DNA from 3 places in the Paenibacillus sp. FSL L8-0644 genome. Region 3 is predicted to be linked to each of the others. Evidence: riboswitches for the same ligand, from Rfam matches in the RefSeq annotation. Region 3 holds a riboswitch; each other region holds the start of a gene.
What was found. A riboswitch is a leader RNA that binds a small molecule or an ion and turns the genes downstream of it on or off. The one in region 3 is predicted to bind cyclic di-AMP.
Positions count from the first base shown of each region.

Region 1: linked by a shared signal. The riboswitch ahead of NSS94_RS19740 (TrkH family potassium uptake protein) and the one ahead of NSS94_RS00140 (3D domain-containing protein) in region 3 are both predicted to bind cyclic di-AMP.
Region 2: linked by a shared signal. The riboswitch ahead of NSS94_RS12985 (3D domain-containing protein) and the one ahead of NSS94_RS00140 (3D domain-containing protein) in region 3 are both predicted to bind cyclic di-AMP.

Region 1 is NZ_JBBOYN010000001.1:4,343,424-4,351,073, reverse strand. Features, by position in the region: gene uvrC (excinuclease ABC subunit UvrC) at 1-1,997, shown strand, start outside; gene NSS94_RS19745 (CPBP family intramembrane glutamic endopeptidase) at 1,966-3,696, opposite strand; cyclic di-AMP (ydaO/yuaA leader) riboswitch at 3,958-4,111, shown strand; gene NSS94_RS19740 (TrkH family potassium uptake protein) at 4,525-5,865, shown strand; gene NSS94_RS19735 (potassium channel family protein) at 5,884-6,561, shown strand; gene NSS94_RS19730 (LysR family transcriptional regulator) at 6,567-7,472, opposite strand.
Region 2 is NZ_JBBOYN010000001.1:2,899,325-2,906,974, forward strand. Features, by position in the region: gene NSS94_RS12955 (DUF4247 domain-containing protein) at 1-654, opposite strand, end outside; gene NSS94_RS12960 (DUF4178 domain-containing protein) at 668-1,174, opposite strand; gene NSS94_RS12965 (DUF350 domain-containing protein) at 1,199-1,606, opposite strand; gene NSS94_RS12970 (PspA/IM30 family protein) at 1,738-2,406, opposite strand; gene NSS94_RS12975 (NADH:flavin oxidoreductase/NADH oxidase) at 2,495-3,517, opposite strand; gene NSS94_RS12980 (polysaccharide deacetylase family protein) at 3,823-4,629, shown strand; gene NSS94_RS12985 (3D domain-containing protein) at 4,823-5,491, opposite strand; cyclic di-AMP (ydaO/yuaA leader) riboswitch at 5,498-5,666, opposite strand; gene NSS94_RS12990 (amino acid ABC transporter ATP-binding protein) at 5,897-6,619, opposite strand; gene NSS94_RS12995 (ABC transporter substrate-binding protein/permease) at 6,606-7,650, opposite strand, start outside.
Region 3 is NZ_JBBOYN010000001.1:28,111-35,760, forward strand. Features, by position in the region: gene NSS94_RS00130 (HD domain-containing protein) at 1-801, shown strand, start outside; gene NSS94_RS00135 (TatD family hydrolase) at 844-1,614, shown strand; cyclic di-AMP (ydaO/yuaA leader) riboswitch at 1,816-2,098, shown strand; gene NSS94_RS00140 (3D domain-containing protein) at 2,370-3,518, shown strand; gene rnmV (ribonuclease M5) at 3,665-4,210, shown strand; gene rsmA (16S rRNA (adenine(1518)-N(6)/adenine(1519)-N(6))-dimethyltransferase RsmA) at 4,218-5,102, shown strand; gene yabG (sporulation peptidase YabG) at 5,158-6,054, shown strand; gene veg (biofilm formation stimulator Veg) at 6,256-6,537, shown strand; gene NSS94_RS00165 (small, acid-soluble spore protein, alpha/beta type) at 6,700-6,879, shown strand; gene ispE (4-(cytidine 5'-diphospho)-2-C-methyl-D-erythritol kinase) at 7,024-7,650, shown strand, end outside.

The sequences.
Region 1 (7,650 bases), 4.3 Mb from region 3:
GCTGTTACCTGATGAAGAATAGCGAAGGCACCATTATTTATGTCGGCAAGGCCAAAGTGTTGAAAAACCGGGTCCGTTCCTATTTTACAGGTAGCCATAACGGCAAGACGCAGCGACTGGTTTCCGATATTCGTGATTTTGAATATATCGTTACAGGCAGTAATATGGAGGCACTCATTTTGGAGTGCAATCTCATTAAAAAGTACCAGCCACGCTATAACGTGCTATTGAAGGATGATAAAACCTTTCCGTATTTGAAAATTACGAACGAGGCACACCCCAAGCTGGAGGTGACCCGTCGCGTTCTGAAAGATAAAGCAAAATATTTTGGACCGTACCCCAATTCCTACGCGGCACATCAGACGAAGAAGTTGCTGGACCGTATGTATCCGTTACGCAAGTGTGGTGTGATGCCCAAGGAAGTGTGTCTGTATTATCACATGCATCAATGTTTGGGGCCTTGTGTGAAAGAGGTCGAGAAGGAAACGTATGACCAGATTGGTCAGGAAATTGGTTCCTTTTTGAGCGGGGGACATGAGGAAATTAAAAAGGATCTTCAGCGTAAAATGCAGGAGGCCGCAGAGGAATTGTACTTTGAGCGGGCCAAGGAGTTGCGAGATCAGATTATCAGCATCGACGCGATGATGGAAAAGCAGAAAATCACCACATCGGATGCGAAAGATCGAGATGTATTCGGTTTTTCAGTAGATAAGGGCTGGATGTGTGTACAGATCCTATATGTCCGCAAAGGTAAAATGATCGAGCGCCATATGTCGACTTTTCCTTTCTACGGTGAGGCTTACAGTGATTTTATGTCCTATGTGACGCAATATTATAGTGACAACCCAGCAGTGCCGCAGGAAATATTGCTGCCGGATTCTCCTAAGCTGATGCAGGCGGAACAGGCTAATGTCGATCAACCGGTTGCGGCAGAAACTGCACTCTACAGTGCACCTACAGCCGATGTTACCGGACAGACAGATGAGAAAGCGATACAAACGGAGACAGAGCGTTCTGCTGACTCACTACTGGTGGCTGAAGAACAGGCAACTTATGCAGCGGCAACGAATCAAGATCAAGCTGGTGACCAAGATGCCGAGATAAAGGAAACAGAAACTCAACTATCCGGTGGACTGGAGGACCCAAGTACGGCGGCTCTCGCTCTGGCTGAATGGTTGGATGTAAAGGTACTTGTACCGCAGCGTGGACTGAAAAAGCAAATGACAGGCATGGCGACGGAAAATGCACGTGTAGCTTTGGATGAGAAGTTTAAGCTGATCGAGCGGGATGAGGAACGAACATCCAAAGCTGCAAGCAATCTCGGACGTGCCATTGGGCTGGATAGCTTGCACCGGGTGGAGGCGTTTGATAACTCCAACATCCAGGGTTCCGATCCAGTCTCAGCCATGATCGTGTTTATTGATGGCAAACCTGCCAAGAAGGAGTATCGAAAATATAAAATCCGTTCTGTGCAGGGACCCGATGATTATGAAACAATGCGTGAGGTTATCCGGCGTCGATATGAACGTGTGCTTAAGGAAAATTTGGAACGTCCCGACTTGATCGTTGTCGATGGTGGACGTGGACAAATTAAGGCGGCGACCGATGTATTGCAAAATGAGCTGGGTTTGTTCATTCCTGTATGTGGTTTGGTGAAGGATGCCAAACATAGAACATCCCAACTATTGGTGGGAGAATCCTCTGAGGCCGTGACACTTGCACGTAATAGCGAAGAATTTTACCTGCTGCAACGGATTCAGGACGAGGTTCACCGTTTCGCCATCACGTTCCACCGCGAGCAACGCGGCAAATCTATGGTAACTTCCCGGCTGGACTCTATTCCAGGCATTGGCGAGAAACGGCGTAAGTTACTGCTTAAGCATTTTGGATCGCTCAAAAAAATAAGAGAGGCCAGTGTCGAAGACTTCCGGCCTCTCTCTATTGGGGATAAGCTTGCGCGTCAGATTATAGCTGCCCTTCGGGAGGAGGAGTCGTAGAATGCGACTCCTCTTTTTGTATAGGTTCAAACATCATTCGATTCGGCTTTTTAGGACTAAACCAATAAATGATGTAACCCACAATGGCTGGAAGTAAGATCCAGAATAGGCCCGCGCTCACGTTCACAGTATCTCCCAGACTCATCACACTAAGTCCCATTAGAATGCTGTCAAAAATAACGTGGCTGAACATGGCGGCAATAAAGCCGTAACGCAGGAACACAAAACTGAACAGCAAACCAAGAAAAGTCAGCTCAATAGGTCTGGAAATCACTGGATAGATCGGATAAAGTGTATGTCCCAGTGCCCAAATCAGCGTGGTGATCAGACAAGCAACAAAAGTATTTTTCACTATTTTTTTGACCATCGGAATACCAAACAGACGGTAGACAGTCTCTTCTCCAATACCTGCCATCCAGGCCATAATTGGCAGCAGCCATGGATAAGCCATATTGTAAGGGGATTGCGTGGCATCTGTTGTGGAGAATGTATTAAATGTGCGCTCCAGTATAAAGAATAAAATGGATTGTACCCCGAGTAAAATAAAGGCCCACAAGTAGCCGACATACATACTGCGAAGCACATACAGCCCGTAGCCCGGCTCTTTCGCACGTGGCCATGCATTCAGTCCAACCTGACGCATAAGCCCGTCACCGCCGACCAAGGAGAAGTAGAGCGCTACAGCCATGAAGAAGGTAACACCAATCTGGAACACCATAAGAAATATAAGCATGCCCTTACCGCCTGCTTCTGCTTGCAATAAAGGCAGCATGTTCATTGTCCCGGCTATACTAGCAATAAAGTATATGACGGACAGTACAATGCCGCGTACAAATGAAGTATGTCGTCGGGTGAGTGAGGCATACACAATGGCAAGTACACCGAGCACAAAGCTAAATAGGGCATAACCCGCATAGGTCATCCAATTCGCCCAAAATGTTTGCTTTTCGATATAATCGGTATAGGATGACGGGGCCGAAAAGCTTTGAGTGAAGGAGCGAACATCACCGTCTTCAAAAGTAAAAGCCAGTGTAAGTACCGAGGCGCCAATTTTTTTATCGTCTACGGTATACTTTAATCCGCCTTCTTGTTCAGTGGTCGCGAGCTTTAAATCCGCCGGCTTAAAGCCAAAGCGCTTCACCCATACAGCGGCCGCCTGCTCCTTGGCTTCAAGCGTCATGCCGTCCTCAGCCACACGTACAAGCCTGTTACGTGCTTGTTCATCCGTAGAAATATCAGCCTGCGTGTAATTGGTGCTGGAGGTGATCCGTTTAAAACTAACGACCTTCCCAGTGGATAAATCTACATGAATTTGCAGCTTGCTCTTCGCTGAGGATTCAGGCAGATCGACCCGAAAGGTTTCGTAAGGGTAATTTTTCTTCCATGTACGGTCGTACTGTTGAAGCAGTTTTTCTCTAGATAAATAACCGTACAAATCTGTTTCGGCCTGATAGGTCACCAGAGGCTTCTCTGGCTGTGATTCAGTATATCCCAGCTCGGAGCGGGCGAAGTCCAATGCGTGTATAACCGCTTCTTGTTTGCTGATGACCTTTGCATTCATTACTGATTCTGGACTTGGATTGCTAAGCGAGGGAATAAGCAATTGAAAGATAAAAAAGCAAATCAGGCCAATCCCGCCCAGCAAGCCTAATTTTTTGAAGTTGGCCGTGAGCACGACCGGTTTCCCGATAGGATTCATGAGTTTCCTCCTTAATCTGTAAATAAGAACATCCATTAAAGATATCATACTGCACAGGTTCCCGCCAACAGACCAGCGATATTCATGAAAATAGAGTGAAAGCACTTTAAAGTTCCAATAAAATAAGATAAGCTGCGATTAAACGATGCCCATTCGCAAAATAAAGCCAATTTCACGTTTTTTCGACGAAATCGGTTTTGTGATCTGGATATAGAAGGATTATAATCTTGAGGCAATGCCTATAAAATACATAGGTAATGATATACAGTTGAGCCGAATTTCTATGGGAAAACGGGGGAACCATGTTACTGGGGTGAATTTTACAGCCGATCACTGGTGGATCGAAAGTGTAAATAGGGCATACTGTGCTGCCCGAATCCGTCAGCTAACCTCGTAGGCTATGAGCAGGAACCAAGTCAGGCACTCGGTTTTCCGGTGTCTTTTTTTGTGCGTATAAAAGTGTTTGGATTGGTTAGATAGACCGCTGCGGGTGCAGATTATTCTTCCGATTGCTGTTATCCCCGGATTTTTTGATTGTATACCCCCTTTAATGGTTAAAATCCGGAGATAAAGGCAAACGCTTCGCTTCTTCAGAACAATTCTGCCCCCTTCGCTACTGCCCGCCAATAGCACAGGGGGCCGAGTAGTGCTTGACATGCATTCTTCCTGTATTCAGGGAATGCTAATTATAGTTAACTAAGGTTTGGAAAAATCAAAAAATTCAGGGGCAACGACGATCGGAAGATCAAATGGAACGCGTAGCGAGCTTACACCGTATTAAATCACTGTTTTTATAGTTTTAAGGATTAGGAGAGAAGTGATGAATAGATGAATCCCAATGCAAGCTGGCTCCGGCTTTCTCCACCGCAGATATTCGTTGCGGGCTTTGCCATTATCATTCTAATAGGTAGTTTATTGTTAATGCTGCCGATCTCCAATACAACAGGAAAGCCACTTGCGTTTATAGACGCTTTGTTTACTGCCGCTTCCGCGACCTGTGTTACAGGGCTTGTCGTAAAGGATACGGGGACCTTTTTTACAACCTTTGGTCAAGTTGTTATCGTGGCGCTCATTCAGATCGGCGGCCTAGGCTTTATGACCATGGCTACCTTGATTGCACTGGTGTTCAAGCGTCGGATTTCCCTGCGGGAGCGTCTCATTTTGCAGGAAGCGATGAATCAGACTTCTGTAGAGGGAATTGTCGGGTTAATCCGTAAGGTATTACTGTACTCACTGGTTATTGAAGGCGTATGCGCTACGATATTCTCGGTTCGCTGGTCCTTTGATATGCCCGTAGGCAGGGCGATTTATTTTGGAATCTGGCATGCCATCTCCATGTTTAACAATGCTGGTTTTGATTTATTCGGTGAATTTCGCAGCTTGACAGGTTATGTATATGATCCGATTGTTAATTTTACAGCCATGTTTTTGATTATTTCAGGCGGCATTGGTTTTGTAGTGATGTCAGACCTGGCAGAATATCGCAAGCGCAAGAGACTGTCCTTGCATACCAAGGTGGTACTCAGCATGACGGGCGCTATGATTGTAGTCGGCACGCTCGTGATTTTTGTATTTGAGTTTACGAATCCGAAGACTCTCGGCTCGCTTGATTGGGGTGGTAAGCTATTGGGATCTTTATTCCAGTCCGTTACTCCCCGTACCGCAGGTGCCAATACCTTGGACATTGCAGGCTTGCGGCAGGCTACGCAGTTTTTTATCATCATACTCATGTTTATCGGGGCTTCTCCTGGCTCTACTGGAGGCGGGATTAAGACCACAACATTCGCCCTGCTCATTGGAGCGGTGATTTCGATGCTGCGGGGGCGGGAAGATATTGTACTGTTCAAGTACCGACTTGCGCAGGGACGAATTTACAAGGCTTTGACCATTACACTGCTGGGGTTGCTGTTCGTGATCGGGGTGACGATGATTTTGTCGGCAACCGAAGATCATCATTTTCTGATGATCTTGTTCGAGACGGTATCTGCGTTTGGTACGGTGGGGCTGTCGATGGGGCTTACACCTGATTTGACAGTCATAGGCAAGCTGGTGATTACCCTGACGATGTTTGCAGGTAGACTGGGGCCACTCACGCTAGCTTATGCACTGGGGCCGAAAAAGGGTAAAGAATTATATCGTCATCCGGAAGGTAAAATGATTATAGGATAAGGGAGTTTTCGAGTAGATATGAAGACGCAGCAGTTTGTAGTTATTGGCTTGGGGCGGTTTGGCTCAAGCCTGGCTTTGCAATTGGTGGATATGGGGTGCGAGGTGCTAGGCATTGACCGGAATGAGGATGTTGTGGACAGTATGAGTGAGATGTTGACACATACTGTCGTGGCGGACGCTACCGATGAAGACTCGTTGCGATCACTGGGCATCCGTAATTTCGATTGTGGCATTGTTGCTATTGGTGATGACATTCAGGTAAGCATCCTCACCGCCATTTTGCTGAAGGAGCTGGGTGTGAAAAAAGTCGTAGCCAAAGCCATATCTGTGCTGCACGGGCGTGCGTTAGAAAAGCTCGGTGTGGACCGGATTATTTATCCAGAACGGGATATGGGTATCCGGGTGGCTCACCAGCTAGTCACGCCTAATTTGCTCGATTATTTGGAGTTGTCTAAGGAATATAGTATTGTGGAACTCAATGTACCTGCATGTCTGAATGGCAAAACGCTAGCAGAGCTAAATGCCCGTACCCGCTTTGGTTGTAGCGTCGTGGCGCTTCATACGGCGAATGGTATCCTGATCGCACCGACGGCTATGGATCGATTAAAAGCCGACGATATTATGGTCATCATCGGCTCGAATGATAATATCGGCCGCTTTGAGGATGAGGTTGTTAATGTTAATGAAGAGGGCTAAACCCTTTACACCATACGGTAGCCTGCAAACGACGCACGTGTCTCGCTAATCCAGCGTCGTGCTGTCGGACCGAGATCGGTCGTCTCCGAGTAAATGAGGGAGGTCGTTCGGCGTGTCTCCTTCAAATCGGGCAAGTACAGTGCAGTGAGTCCATTATCCCGTAATAGTTCGCTGCGCAAATAGGATTTGGGTAGCAAGGCAGAAGCCTTACAGGTTGGAAGCAGGCGTACAATTGCCTCGAAGGAGTCGATTTCCATGCGGATATCCGGCATGATGCCGCTGCGCTGGAACAAGTCATCCGTCAGACTGCGATACCAGGTTCCTTTGGAGAAAATAATCATCGGCAGTCCTTGCAGATCTTTCATCGAGGCCGTTCCTGTCTTGACGGTTAATTCATGTCCAATGGAAACAACGAGCTCCAAATGATCATCAAATAGCGGAATGCAACGCAGTCCGACTTCATGAATGGCAGATCCGACAATACCGGCGTCTGCTTTTTTGTCACGTACAAAGGCGACGATTTCATGGGTTTTACCGGTGAGCAGCTTCAGCTCGGTTTGAGGATGCTTGCTCATAAAAGCTTCGACAAGGGTAGGCAGCGTTGTCTGGAGTGTCGTGAGACTTGCGCCGAGTGTAAGCATACTCTGGGCTTCATTTTTGTGCTGGGAGAGCTTTTGTAAGAAGCGAAGCTGTCGTTGCCGTTGCTCTAGTGCGAATGTATAAACAAATCGGCCAGTGGACGTAATTTCGAGCCGTTTGCCCCGACGATCAAAGAGATTCACACCCAGCTCTTCCTCCAGCTTGGCAATTTTGCGGGACAGGGCGGGTTGGGACAGATTCAGCAGTTTGGAGGCTTTATTCAGGCTGGACTGCTCGACAATGACGGCAAAAGCGTTCAAATCCTCAAACAAATCATCCACTTCCTCTCTATATGCAAAAAAGACATAATAATTAATACGTATATTGCAATTCCATTATAAGCCGAAAAGGAGTAACATGAAAGCGACACAAGATGTTCACACTTTTGTTTTTCCTAATAAGGGACACCTTGTTGGACATTTCCTGTCGGGAACTGTCATTTTATATGTT
Region 2 (7,650 bases), 2.9 Mb from region 3:
GCTCCGGTCACGTGAAATCGAGCCTCTGCTCGGTGAACTGCTGGACCCTCTGTCGAACAAACTTCCGCTTGACCCAACGCTAGAATCCGAGTTCTTCCCTCTACGGGTAACCGAACCTTTCCGCTCCACCGTAATCGGCGGAATCGCCTTTTTCTCCTGCACTGTAGGAGCACGATATTGGCCCTGAGAAGGTCGGTATACATCTCTGCTGGAGTAGCCCCGATAGGAGCCTGAACCACGTAAGGAATCAAACAGAGCATCCAGCACAGTTGCGGTTAAGTATCCTTTTAAAAAGCTTGAACTGTAATTTTGTTCTACATACTTTTTACTGTCAATTTCAATGAGTGTATCTTCCTTCTTAGCTGGATCTTGCTGCAAATGGTACCACTCATCGCTATATACCAGAAACATCCGCTCATTGCTCTGCGGTGACATTTGTTCCGGTGTACGCTGTTCTTTCAATTCCTCCGCTACTTCCGGGACTGTCTTGCCAGCTGCCCGGTATACATACGAGGTTGAATTTCCGCTGCCACTAACCGATTCCAGCGGATACGTATCCTTTACACTTGGCGCGCCGCAACCGCTTAACACGGATACGAACAAGCTCAGCGCCACAAAGACCTTTAATGCATACTGCCAGGTGCGTTTGCTCATGTGTAACCCTCTCCTAGCTTGCCCGAATAACCTTGACGTCTCCGGTAATCACTTCTTCTCCTTCATAAAGCATAAAGCGACCGTCCTGCCACTCTACCCGCAACAAATGGTAATTATCAGACTGGTACTGCCAAACATGCTGCTCTCCACCCTGTCGGAAAGGAGCACGGCCCATGACGGTAACTTGCCCAGAATATTGCTCCTCCAAATGATACGTTGTATCATCCAGCTCTAAAATGGTCGGCACTTCCTCAGGGTTGTCAAGTCTGCCGTCGATGGCCTGATATAGTCCGAATTGCAATGTTTCCCGTTCCTCTATATGAAGATAACTGATTTGATTACCATCCTGAAGTGTCAAAACAACGGCATTCCGGGCACGATTATGTACACGACCTACCACTTCATAGGTGACAAGCGAAACTTCACAGATATCACCTGGATTTAAGTGAAGCATGCTTTTCTCTGCTTTTGGCGGCTCCGGCTTAGCAAATAGATTTGAAATTCGTTTCCAAACACCCATGGTTATATTCCTGCCTTTCTTAGCCTAGAAGCATGCTGTAATGATCAAGGCGCCAACCAGATGCAGCGCTCCTGAAAACAGGCCGAAACCAATTTTACCTTCCTGTGTACCTTTATCCAGATCAAACTGGGCCCAGTACCGCAACAGCAGACGTACAATAACTTCCAAAACAAGCAGGATGACAAAAGCGATCACAGAATACACAAGCGCTTCGAGCAAATTATTAGCTGTAGCGATAGAGCCTGACAAAATATAGCCTTGTGCAACCAGCTTCATAATCATTCGTACCGTTACGGCCATATTTCCAGCTTTCACTTCGGCAAAATCCTTATACTTCGTGAATAAAGAGTCGACATACATTAATGCGAAGATCAAAATAGCTCCCGCACCAGTCCATACAAGCATTGCTTTCATCGTTTCTAAAAAATGCATTTCATACCATCCTCCACATCTTCTTGACCTTCATATAATGTTTTACGCCTGCGGGCAGGGAAAAGCGAAGGAGAAAACGTTTCTCCTTCGCTTCCTGAGCAATCAAACTTGGCGGCACTGCTTAAATGTTCTTATTTATTTTCGTATTGCTTCAACAAAGCGGCAAGCTCATCGTCCACGGCGCTTTTCTTATCCAGCTCTTTGAACTCCTCATCCAACGATTTTTCCTTAGAAGACATTTCGTTGCTCGCTTCGGCACGTGCTTCTGCTTGCAGCATTTTTTCCTCCATACGCTTCAATCCGGCAGTTGCCGTATCAGAGCTAAAACCGTTCATAGCTTTGTTAATTTCAGTTTGCGCTTTAGCTGCGTTATAACGGGCAACCAGTGTCTCGCGCTTGTTTTTCATTTCTGTCAGCTGTCTGCGCATTTCATCCAGCTTGCCACGCAGGTTATCGGCCGCAGCTTTGTTCTGTTCGTAACCAGCTTTGAACTCGTTCATTTTTTGTTCAGCAGATTTCTTTTCTTCCAGCGCGCGACGGGCCAGATCTACATTTTGTGCTTTTGCAGCGGTATGTGCCTGTTCTTCGCGTTTCTTTACCAAAGCAGCCTGTTCTTCGTATTGCTGTTTGAATCTCTTTTCAATAGCAATTTGAGCGGCTACCGCTTTCTCTGCATCTTCCAGGTCCTCTTGCATATCACGAATGTATTGGTCCGTCATTTTAACTGGATCTTCTGCCTTGTCAATAATGGCGTTAATGTTGGACATCGTAAGATCTCTTAATCGTTTGAAAATAGACATGTGAAGTTCCTCCTAGAGTTGAATGCTTAAATTTTAAGCTCTGTACACATGTTTACGCAAGCTTTGCAAAGAGGGTTTCAAAAATTATCTAAAAGCCGCGCAAGTAAGGCTCTGGGATGTCGGCCTGTACTTTTAGCTCCCGCGATGCATGCAACGCCCAATAGGGATCACGCAGCATGGCGCGGCCTATTGCTACCAGATCAGCTTCTTTTTGCTGAACAACCCGACGGGCGTCCTCATAATCATCCAGTAATCCAACAGCAATTACAGGTACATTCAGCTTTTCACGGACGGTATGAGCTAAATCCACCTGATAGCCAGCACGCGCAGACGGCCCTCCGCCAGAACCAATTGGACCCTCGCCACCAGAAGAGATATGGAAAATGTCCACACCTGCATCACGATATCGTTCCCCTACACCTGTTATGTATTCCACATTATATCCATCCTCGACGTATTCTTTGGCAGATATCCGCATAAGCACAGGCATATCAGCAGGAAGAACCTCTTTAACAGCATGTATGACCTCAACACCGAACAGTGACAGATCCTGGCCATATTCATCTTCTCTCGTATTTGTTAAAGGCGAATGAAATTGATGGATCAGATAGCCGTGAGCGCCATGTATCTCAACCGTATCAAAACCGGCTTCCACCGCGCGGCGCGCGCCTTCTTTGTATGCCTGAACCAGTTCCCTGACTTCTGCTGTCTTTAAGGCATGCGGCTTTTTAAGGCGTTCGCTAAAAGGAATCGAAGAAGGACCCACAGGTTGCTCAGCATCTTCGGCCTTGCGTCCAGCGTGGCCTAGTTGAATGCCAATTTTGGCACCATACTTGTGAACTTCCTCTACAATCTTACGATATGCAGGAATATGTTCGTCACTCCAAATACCTAAATCACGATCCGTAATACGTCCATCAGGATGAACCGCTGTCATTTCCACAATAATAAGACCAGCACCTCCTACTGCTCGGCTCACATAATGGACATGATGCCAATCCGTCGGATTTCCATCCTCGGCCTCCACACTGAATTGGCACATCGGGGGCATAACAATCCGATTTTTTAAAGAAAGCCCCTTTAATTGATAAGGAGTAAACAAGTCGGTCACTTTTATCCTTCCTTCCTTCAATTCCATGTCTGTATAATTATGAATTGCAACCCCATTATACACCAGCTGTCACGGGATACCGAATCCGTTGTAAGGCTAAAACTTGCGAAAATGCTCTTGTTTTCGGTCATGTTTAAGAGAATATGTACGTTTAGCTCCATCATCTTCATTGATAATCATTTCATCGCGAACTTCTTTCCAGACGTTTATGAGCCTAACTTGGTAACCAGCATATTTTTAATAGGACAGGTACATAATAGTCGAGAGCACCACTAGGTACCACTGCACGAAAAGGGGGGATACATATGCCGTACAGGGGAGTGTTGCCATGCTTGGCACTGTTACTAGCATTTTCAAGTTTACCCGTTCACGCGGATGCGCCTCCCAAGATCGGAACGCCCCATCCCAAGGAAGCAGCTGTTGCTTCTTCTGTACATCTGAGTACAGATCGAGCTACTCCTACATTAGCAATGTTGCGTAAAAAACATGCGGACATTTTTAAAATGTGCGGCCCACACACCCGCCAAATTGCCTTAACCTTTGATGATGTGCCCGATTCTAGGTATACGCCGCAGGTTTTGGACGTATTACACGCCAACGGCATCAAAGCCACCTTTTTCATCGTCGGTCACCGTGCGGAAAAGCATCCGGGGATTATACGTCGTATTATCCGTGAAGGCCATGCTATAGGAAATCATTCCTATACTCATCCGGATTTTAGGAAGGCTACACCAGAACGCTTTCGCAACCAGATTACAAAAACAGAACGTATTTTACAAGCCAGCGCAGGTTTTCGCCCCAAGTTGATTCGTCCACCCTACGGTGAAATTACAGAGCCTCAAATAAAGTGGGCACGTCGTCATGGCTACATGATTGTCAACTGGAATGTAGACTCTCTCGACTGGAAGGGACTAAGTAAAACACAAATTCAGCGAAATGTGATTCCAGCTACAGGGCCTGGCTCTATTATTTTAATGCACGCTGGTGGAGGTCAAAGTTCCAACTTGCAAGGCACTGTCCAAGCTTTGCCGGGTCTAATTCACTCTCTAAAAGCTAAGGGCTACAAATTTGTGACAGTCCCCCGGCTACTCCACACATCGGAACGAAAATAACAGTATGTTTATGATTGAGGTACAAGCTAAAGCAACGTAAAAAGGCTGTCTTACCAGCAGAAGTATTCTGCTCGTCAAGACAGCCTTTTTACGGATAGGACCTGATAAGAGTCCGAGCTAGATATATACGGATATAGGCGTTAGGTTTACATAATATATATTATGTTTAATTAAACTGTATATACGTACAATGCTATTTATCAATAACGTACAGTTTCACATTTTGAAATCCAAAGTCGTTCACAAATGATTTGTTGCCTGGAATAAAGATATCAATCCGCTTTCCTGTAATGGCGCTGCCCTGATCGCGAGCGACAGCTACAAAAGAATGATCCGGCAAACCTGGATGGGAGTAGCCTGTAACCAGTACTTTCGTGCCCATCGGAATGACGTTAGGATCTACCGCAATTGTACCTAGTTTAAGCGGATTGCCGTAGTAGTCCACTGCGCCCCATTTACCATTCTCATCGGCTGCGGCAGAATACGCTGAAGCCTTAACGTCAACTATTTTGCTATAGTTGAATGTTTTACCCCAAGCTTCAATCGTTGGCGCCTCATTCGCTGCTGCTTTCTCCGTAAGAAGCTGCGGCTTCGATTCCGAAGCTGCCTTTACACTTTTTTCGTCAGGCACCTTAATTTGCAGACCTGCATATATATTGGTGGAGGCAATGTTTGGGTTAGCCTTTGTTAGCTCGTCTACCGATACTCCATAACGTTGAGCAAGCAAAAAGAAGGTATCGCCCTCTTTGGCAGTGTGAAGCGAGGCAGCATCCGCTATTCCAGCTGTCTGTGCCAACCCTGCAATAGCTGCGGCAAGCACCGCAATTTTCATCGTTTTACCAATATGTTTTAAATGTTTCAAAGATATGTACCTCCTCTTTTATGCCTGCGAAGTTAGCTGTCGGATTCGGACTCAGGAGAAGCCCTATGCTTGTGCAATTCACCCCTAGGCATATTCCTCATCGTCTTATGACGTATCGGAATGGCTGCCGTTGTTACGTCCCCCGCACTTCCCATAGTTTGGGCCAGCATTTCAGCGCTTGTCTAACCGCATGCTGTCCCGGTAAGTTTTGGCTTACTGCATAATATCACAATTTTGTAACCTTATCCGCATGAAAATGTTGGGAACCCTGAACATCATACTACACTCGTTACAATTTTGTCATTAAGAAATCGATATTTGTTACGAAAGTATGGGGAAATGGTGACAAAATAAGAAAAGCCCTCCGTCAACGGAGAGCTTTTTTATGATTAGACCAGCACTTTCTTACAATACTTTGGCAAGAAAATCACGAGTGCGATCATGGCTTGGAGTGCCAAATACCTGGTCTGGTGCACCCTGCTCCACAATTTGACCGTTATCCATAAAGATAATTCGATCGCCTACCTCGCGGGCAAAGCCCATTTCATGCGTTACAATTACCATTGTCATACCGCCTTCGGCGAGCTTCTTCATTACATCCAGAACCTCTCCAACCATTTCAGGGTCCAATGCAGAAGTCGGCTCATCGAACAGCATTACGTGCGGCTGCATGGCCAAAGCACGCGCAATCGCAATACGTTGCTTCTGACCACCGGATAGCTGGTTCGGATAGGTATTCTTCTTATCCTCGAGCCCCACGGTACGCAGGAGTTCTAATGCAATTTTTTCCGCTTCCTTACCTGACTGTTTTCTAACCTGCGTCGGTGCAAGCGTCAGGTTCTGCAACACTGTTTTGTGTGGGAACAGATTAAAATGCTGGAACACCATCCCCATTTTTTCCCGGGTTACATTAATATTATGACCACGAGCTGTAATCGGCTCGCCCTCAAATAAAATCTCCCCATCCGTCGGCTGTTCTAACAGATTCATACAACGCAAAAACGTACTCTTCCCCGAACCGCTGGGACCGATGATAACGACAACTTCTCCTTTGGCGATATCTATATCAATGCCTTTTAAAATCTCATTCTTGCCGAACGATTTACGCAATTGTTTAACGGTGATCACTGGCTCTCAACTTCCTTTCCCATAAACCAAGCAGCTTAGACAAGCTGAATGTCATTACAAAATAAATAGCGGCTGTGATTATGAACGGACTTAATCCTTCATAGGTAATATTCTTAATGACCTGGGCTTGATACATAATATCCACCATACCAATAGTCGAAATAATGGAGGATTCTTTAATAATTGTAATAAACTCATTACCGATAGCAGGCAAAATAGATTTAAACGCTTGCGGCAAAATGACGTGACGCATAGCTTTGCCTCGTCCCATACCCAATGAGCGTGCAGCCTCCATCTGTCCACGGTCTACTGCCTGGATACCTGCACGGAAAATTTCAGCCAGATATGCCGAGCTATTCAGAGACAATGTGATTATACCGGACTGGAGTGGAGTAAAATTGACACCCAGCGTCAAAGCAATCCCGTAGTGAATGATCATGAGCTGCACCAGCATAGGTGTGCCACGCAGGATCTCCACATATGTGGTACCTAACCACTCAATGATGCGTATACCACTCATCCGCAACAAGGATACGATCAGACCAATGATAAATCCAAACAGTACTCCGAGTGCAGACAGCAACAGAGTGTAACCAATACCCGTAGCGTAAAGACTGCGGTATTTCCAAAAAATATCTACGATGTTATTAGAAGAAACCTGTCGATCTGCCGAGAGTGCACTCGCTTCTGTAGAAAACTTTTCAATCGACCCGTCCGCTTTCAGGCGAGCCAACGTTTTATTTACAGAGGCAAGCAATTCTGCGTTCCCCTTACGTATACCTACAGCAGTTTCTGCTCCGGCATCCTCAGGTATCGCTTTGGCAAGTGTTACGGTCCCATCTAACGTGTACCCTTTAGCAACCGTATCTTCGATCACAACAGCGTTGATACGCTGGGTCCGCAGCTGGAGTACCAGATCGGATATTTTGTCCAGTGAGGTTACAGAGGCATTGGGTACTTTTTGAGCAATTTCTTCCTGAATACTCCCCTTTTGCGCGCCAATCTTCTCGCCTTTCAAAGCAGCCATCGTA
Region 3 (7,650 bases):
AACTTGGTGACCAGTCCGCTAGATGCCGATCGTATGGATTATTTGTTGCGGGATGCTCATTCGACAGGTGTCAACTACGGCACGATTGATTTGGATCGTATTTTACGACTGTTGCGTCCTCATAATGGGAGAATTGTTGTGAAGGAATCAGGCATGCATGCAGTAGAGGATTATTTAATGTCACGCTATCAGATGTATTGGCAAATTTATTTTCATCCTGTAACACGCAGCTCGGAGATCCTTTTACGTAAAATTTTCAAGCGAGCAAAGGAATTGTTTAAAAACGGATATGAGTTTGGTTTTCTGCTGGACCCGCTGCCGGATCTGTTGAAAGGAGAGCTTACAGTAGAGCAATATCTGATGCTCGATGAGTCATTAATTCAGACCGTATTTAGCCAGTGGAAACGAGAAAAGGACGAAATTTTAAGTGATTTGAGCAGCCGCTTTATGGACCGTAGATTGTATAAATATGTAGAGATTGAAAATATGGATACAGATACCATTGACAGTATTCGGAAAGCTTTGGAAGAGGCTGGTTTGCACCCTGAATATGATTTTGAAATTGATTTTCCGACGGATCTTCCTTATGATGTGTTTCGGCAGGGTGGCTCGACGGACAACCAGATTTTACTGCTTGGACGTCAGGGCGAGGTGAGTGAAATATCCGAAGTTTCGGAAATTGTGCGCTCCATAAGTGGTATTCACCGAGGGAAATATCATATGTATTTTCCCCAGAATAAATTGAACGCGGTAAAAGACAGGCTTCCTGCCGAAATAAGGAATTATTTTGTCAAAGAATAGACAACTATATAGAAATGTAAGTAAAAAAAGGAGATGTAAACCTTGGATTTGTTCGACACTCATACTCACTTGGATGCGCCACAATTTGACGAAGATCGTGAAGAAGTTATAGCACGTGCTGTCGAATCAGGAGTAACGCGGATGATCAATATCGGATTTAATCGTGAGACCATTCCATCCACCATGAAATTGGCCGAGACGTATGATTTTATTTATGCGGCAGTTGGATGGCACCCGCAGGATGCGATTACAATGCAAGAGGGAGATTTAGAATGGATTGCATCGTTATGCAGTCATAAGAAGGTCGTAGCCATCGGAGAGATCGGTCTGGATTATTATTGGGATACATCACCGAAGGATGTTCAGCATCGGGTGTTTCGAAATCAAATTGGTCTGGCTCGTGAGCTCAAAATGCCCATTGTTATTCATAACCGGGATGCCCATGAAGATATTGTTAAGATTTTGCGTGAGGAAAAAGCGAGTGAGATTGGCGGAGTCATGCACTCCTTTTCTGGGAGCTGGGAGACAGCCCAAATGGTGCTGGATATGGGATTTCACCTTTCCTTCGGTGGTCCTATTACGTTTAAAAATGCCAAGCAGCCAAAAGAGGTGCTGGCACAGGTGCCACTGGACCGTCTGCTCATTGAAACGGACGCGCCCTACCTGACGCCGCATCCGTTTCGCGGGAAGCGAAATGAGTCTGCGCATGTGAGACTGGTAGCAGAGGCTGCAGCCCAAATTAAGGGGATTACAGTGGAGGAATTAGTGTCAATAACGACCCAAAATGCCTTGGAACGATTTGACATTCAATAAAAAAGCGAAGAAATCGATCAAAATAAAGAGATAGACGAAGCTAATCATGAATTTGTTGCAGGAAACTCGAGAATATTACAATATTTTAACCGAATATTTTGAAAAATGTACTTGAAACCTGCTTTACAACATGCATAGAAACAGGATATCATCTTTTCAGTGAATTGTTGTTTGAATGTAAACATCAACAAGTCATTTCATGAACCAGTCTCGCTGAGTCCCTTTTACAGGGAACGGGGGAACCGATATGGCTTACAGTACGTCCGGCGTATGTGCAAGAAGGGAACGTCCCTTCCGCCAGCCGGCTCGACCTAATTTCTTTTCCCGGATGGGATTGAACAGGTGGAGGAGCCGTATTTCGATTTCTTTCTGGGTCTTCGGGGTGAATGTGAAGGCGACCGCCATGAGCGGTTGACCCAAGCTAGGGCGACTCTCTACGTCCGAACCCGACAGCTAACCCCGTAAGCGTAACAAGAGAGAAGCCATCTCGTGCATGAGTTTTCCCGCATATTCACACATGCCGGAAGCCACGAAAGAGCTCTCTAGTCTCTTTCTTTGGCTTTTTTTGTTGTGAATAAAAGAAAATCTGTCATCATACTGTGGTTAAACAGGGGAGGACAGCATGCCGCGAAGACGGGTACATGGTGCAGGACAGTCGCAGTTTGGGCTTGTCTTGTAGAAAATCTGTTATAGTCACGTCAAATCTCAACTATGTCTTACTCCAGACGGCGGGCTATGTAAGGAGGACGGAGGAAATGGGCATTTTCCAAAAAGAGGAGACCCATGAGTCACGCTCATCCAGCATGTCTTACGTATTGCGTTGGAAGCAAGAGAATGTGCGCCAGGCTGCTTTGGTTGCTATTTTTCTAATCGCGCTAACGATTATGATTTCAATTCTGATGTACACGCAATCTAAAAAACAAGTCTTTTTTGTCATTGATGGCAAGGCATCTGCGGTAGAAACCCGGGAATCCAAGCTTCAAGATTTGCTGAGCGAGCATTCCATTTCACTTCAGCCGCATGATACAATTTCTATGCCGCTAAATGGAGCAGTACAGGATGGGGACCGCGTAGTCATTAAACGTGCCAATCAAGTTAAAGTATCTTCAGGCAATGAGACGAAAAAGCTGTACACAACAGAAAATACAGTAGAAGGTGCCATTCGTACCTCGGGCTATAAATTATCGTCAACGGATAAAGTTTATCCTGCGTTGGATGCCTCTGTTTCGTCTAACATGGACATAAAAATCGTCCGTGTGAAGAAACAGCAGGTCGAACAGAAAAAACAGGTGCCTTATCAGGTCATCAAAACGGCCGATCCAAGTCTTTATAAAGGCGATAATCGGGTCATTCAAAGCGGCAAATCGGGTGTGGTAGTCCAGCACGTTCAAAAGGTATATCATGATGGAAAGTTGGTATCCAAACAGCTGGTTAACAAGGAAGTTGCACAGAACCGTGTGGATAAGGTTATTGCGGTAGGAACGAAGAAAAAGCCGGTCGTTCTTGCTGCTTCCGTCGGTCCCAATGATGCGGTTAAGACAACAACGGTTAGTTCGGGCAGTGCTGTCCGTAAAGCAGGCGTCAATTTTAAATATAGCAAAGTTTTACAAAATGTCTCCATGACGGCGTATTCCTCACAGGAGCCAGGTATCGGTACACGTACTGCATCCGGCACGCGCGTGACGGAAGGTCGTACCATCGCTGTCGATCCGAGTATAATTCCAATCGGCTGGTGGGTGTATATCGAAGGGGTGGGCTTCCGCCGTGCGGAGGATACCGGTGGCGCGATTAAAGGCCACAAAATCGATGTGTATTATGAGAGTTTGAGCCGAGCCAACCAATTTGGTCGTAAGCACGGTAAAACCGTATATGTTATCGGACCGGTAAAGCCTGAAATCAACTAAAACAGGTTGTGTATGTTGAGGGCAATGCGATAGTATTAACAACATAGTTATGCCATGCTAAGAAGAGGATATCCTCTTCTTATTTTGTTTTCAAAAGCAGGGAAAGATAAATATAGCTTGCTGTGTAGCAGTGGAGGGAAATGCAAATGATCAAGGAAGTGATCGTGGTAGAGGGCCGGGATGATACGGTGGCCATTCGCCGCGCTGTTGAAGCGGATACGATAGAAACTGGCGGCTCAGCCATTAATAAAATGACGCTGCGTAAAATTGCATTGGCGCAGGAGCGGCGGGGGGTCATCATTTTAACCGATCCCGATCATGCAGGGGAGCGCATCCGTAAGATTATCGCTTCCAAGGTACCCGGCTGCAAGCAGGCCTTTATACCCGAGGCAGAAGCGACGCGCAAAGGAGATATTGGTGTGGAGAATGCCTCACCGGAAGCAATCAGACACGCTCTCGCACGGGTTCATACGACAGTAGAAGGCGCCGATCCGCTGATTGAGTGGGCGGACCTGATTGATGCTGGACTTATCACCCACCCCAATGCTGCTGCACGCCGTATGGCCTTAGGGAATGTGCTGGGTATTGGTTATTGTAACGGAAAGCAGCTACATAAACGGCTCTCTGTATTTCAGATCAGCCGCGAGGAATTTGCCGGAGCGCTGGCACAAATTGAAAGTGAAGGATTGTGATATTCGTATGACAGGGATTCAAGATATAGCAACACCGCGGCGTACGAAGGAAATTATTCAACGGCACGGTTTTTCGTTCAAAAAGAGTTTGGGACAAAATTTCCTGATTGATCAAAATATTCTCAATAAGATTGTGAATGCTGCCGGATTGGATGAGACGAAGGGCGCACTTGAGATTGGTCCTGGGATTGGCGCTTTGACCGAGAAGCTGGCGCAATCGGCCAAGGTAGTTACCGCTGTCGAGATTGACCAGCGGCTATTGCCAATTCTCGAAGAAGTGTTGGCCCCTTATGAGCATGTGAAGGTACGTCATGGAGACGTGCTGAAGCTGGATTTACGCGAGGTGTTTGCAGCTGATTTTGCAGACGTGAGTAAAGTAAGTGTCGTGGCTAATCTGCCGTATTACGTTACTACACCGATTCTGATGAGGCTACTGGAGGACAAGCTCCCTTTGGAGAATATCGTCGTTATGATCCAAAAAGAAGTGGCTGAGCGTATGGCTGCGTCTCCTGGAACGAAGGATTACGGTAGTCTGAGCATTGCAGTACAATATTACAGCGAACCTGAATTAGTCTGTATTGTACCGAATACAGTATTTATTCCCCAGCCAAATGTGGAGTCTGCAGTCATTCGGTTGCGTGTACGGGAAGCCCCTCCGGTGGAAGTGGTGGATGAGAAGCACTTCTTTGAAGTGGTTCATGCTGCTTTTGCCCAGCGTCGTAAAACGATTTCCAATAACTTAAAAAGCCGATTTTTCACCAAAGAGAACAAGGACACGTTGGAGCCGTTGTTGCAACAAGCTGGTATTGAACCCTCCCGTCGAGGAGAAACGCTAAGTATTGAGGAATTTGCGCGTCTCAGTGCTGTTCTGGTGGAAGCAGGTATATCCTAAGCTGGAACCAAACTGTGCATTCACCCATACGATATACGAGGGGTGATACAGTGTGATGAGTTTAGGAGACTTGGTCGTTCGGAAATCGTACGGCGGAGATGTCACGTTTCGCGTTGAGGACATCCAGCGGGATAAAGCGATCATTAAGGGAATAGAATTTCGGTTGCTGGCCGATTCCCCGGTGAACGATCTGGTCAGAGTGCCTGCAGACCAGATTAGCGGTAAGACTCAGCAGGCTCACATTAAGGCTGGTGAGTCTCTTAATCTGTTGCAACGGGCACGCCAGCAGCAAGCTGCTCGTAGTCAGGCAGCTCTGGTTGGGGACTGGAGTGATCCAGTCGAGTCAACGTATTTTGAAATGCCGGGAAAGGTTCTTCATCTGGATGGAGATCCCGGCTATTTGAAAAAATGTCTCAGTTTATATGAACAGCTCCGTGTTCCTGCAGAGGGACATCACGTTCATGAATCGGCAATGGCGGATACGTTGTACCGGCTGCTTCCCCGTATCCGTCCGGATATTGTAGTGATTACCGGACATGATGGCGTGCTAAAGCAGCCACAGCCTTACGATTTGTACAGCTTGAAAAGTTATAAAAATTCGCAAAATTTTGTGGCGGCAATTCAGGTAGCAAGACAATATGAACGTCATCTGGATTCGCTGACCATTGTAGCGGGGGCGTGCCAGTCCCATTTTGAGGCGCTGCTGCGTGCGGGAGCGAACTTCGCCAGCTCACCAGGGCGTATCCTGATTCACGCGCTGGACCCCGTTTACGTGGCTGCCAAGGCGGCCTTTACTTCGATCCGAGATACGGTGAATATGGGGGACCTGTTTCACCAGACAATCAGCGGCAGTCGCGGAGTGGGTGGAATTGAAACCAGGGGAAGCTATCGCATCGGCCTGCCGAAGCTTGAAAATTTGTCAACGCTTAAAGTAACGCCTTCCGCAATCTAGGATTCAAATGTGCCAATAGGATTGACTTGAACAAAAAGCCTCTGCTTTCAGAGGCTTTTTGTCATTTTTTATATAAATTATTCCTGTTCGCAAAAAATTAAATTGACAACTCATTTTTCGTGTTGTTATAATATTTAGCTCGATTTGACAATCCATCTAAAATTCGTTATAATGGACAAGGAAAGAGGTGGTCGTTAGGCAATGGCTAAAAATACGCTGTTGGAAATCAAACGCAGTCTCGACGCACATGTAGGGCAAAAAATTTTGCTGCGGGCTAACGGCGGACGCCGTAAGACCGTCGAACGAACTGGTGTCTTGGAAGAAACGTACCCTTCTGTTTTTATCGTCAAGCTGGATCAGGAGCAACAGACGTTTAAACGTGTCTCCTACAGCTATGCTGACATCCTTACCGAGTCGGTGGAAGTCAGCGTATATGATCCCGACTCCCATACAAGTGTAGTCGAATATTTTGAAACACCTTAATTCATTTCGTGATTTATACCAGCTTTGCAGGTTTAACGACGGCTTCGTCATTTCAAATGACGGGGCCGTTTTGTATATACAGAGCAGGATGAAGCATGACATCTCTGCACATACTAAGCCGGGAATGATCTTCCTTATTCCATTGCCGAAGGAGGCGTATGTATGAGCCGAAGAAGACGGAGTGTCATGTCGGAGGAGCTAAAGTACGAGCTGGCCAAAGATCTTGGATTTTACGACACGGTCAAGGAAGAAGGCTGGGGAGGCATTAAAGCCAAGGATGCGGGCAATATGGTCAAGCGGGCCATCCAGCTTGCTGAGCAGGCTGCTTCTCGCAAATCGTAGCCATCGGTGGTGCTGATGAAAAGCGGGGATATCCGGAATTAGACCGGGTCATCTCCGCTTTTTTGAACCTCATGACTTGACACGCTGAGTCTGATATAATATGTTAAGCTGTCTTGAGGGAAAAGTTGAAGGTGGGTGAACGCCTTGAAAATATATGAAAAAGCACCGGCGAAAATCAATTTAATGCTTGATGTTCTACGTAAACGGGACGATGGTTATCACGAGGTCGAAATGATTATGACCATGGTCGATCTGTCTGACCGATTGACGATGTCTGAGTTACCGCGTGATACCATTATTATTTCAAGTCAAGCCGGGTACATACCATTGGATGAAAAGAATTTGGCTTTTCAGGCTGCGCGTCTGATCAAAGAACGTTATAACGTGTCTACGGGCGTCCACATCCATCTGGATAAGCATATCCCGGTGGCAGCAGGGTTGGCGGGTGGAAGTAGTGATGCTGCCGCAGCGCTGCGTGGACTGAACAAGCTATGGAAGCTTGGTATCTCGGATGCCGAATTAAGGGTGCTGGGTGCGGAGCTGGGCTCAGATGTACCTTTCTGTATTACAGGGGGTACAGCTTTAGCGAGTGGACGCGGAGAACTGCTCAAGCCACTTCCGAATCCGCCACAATGCTGGGTGATCCTTGCGAAGCCGCCGATTAATGTATCGACGGCTGAAGTGTACGGTCGTGTCAAAGCGGATCAGATTACGCACCACCCGTCTGCACGCCAGATGGAGCATGCGATCCGTAACGCTTCTTTTACCGAT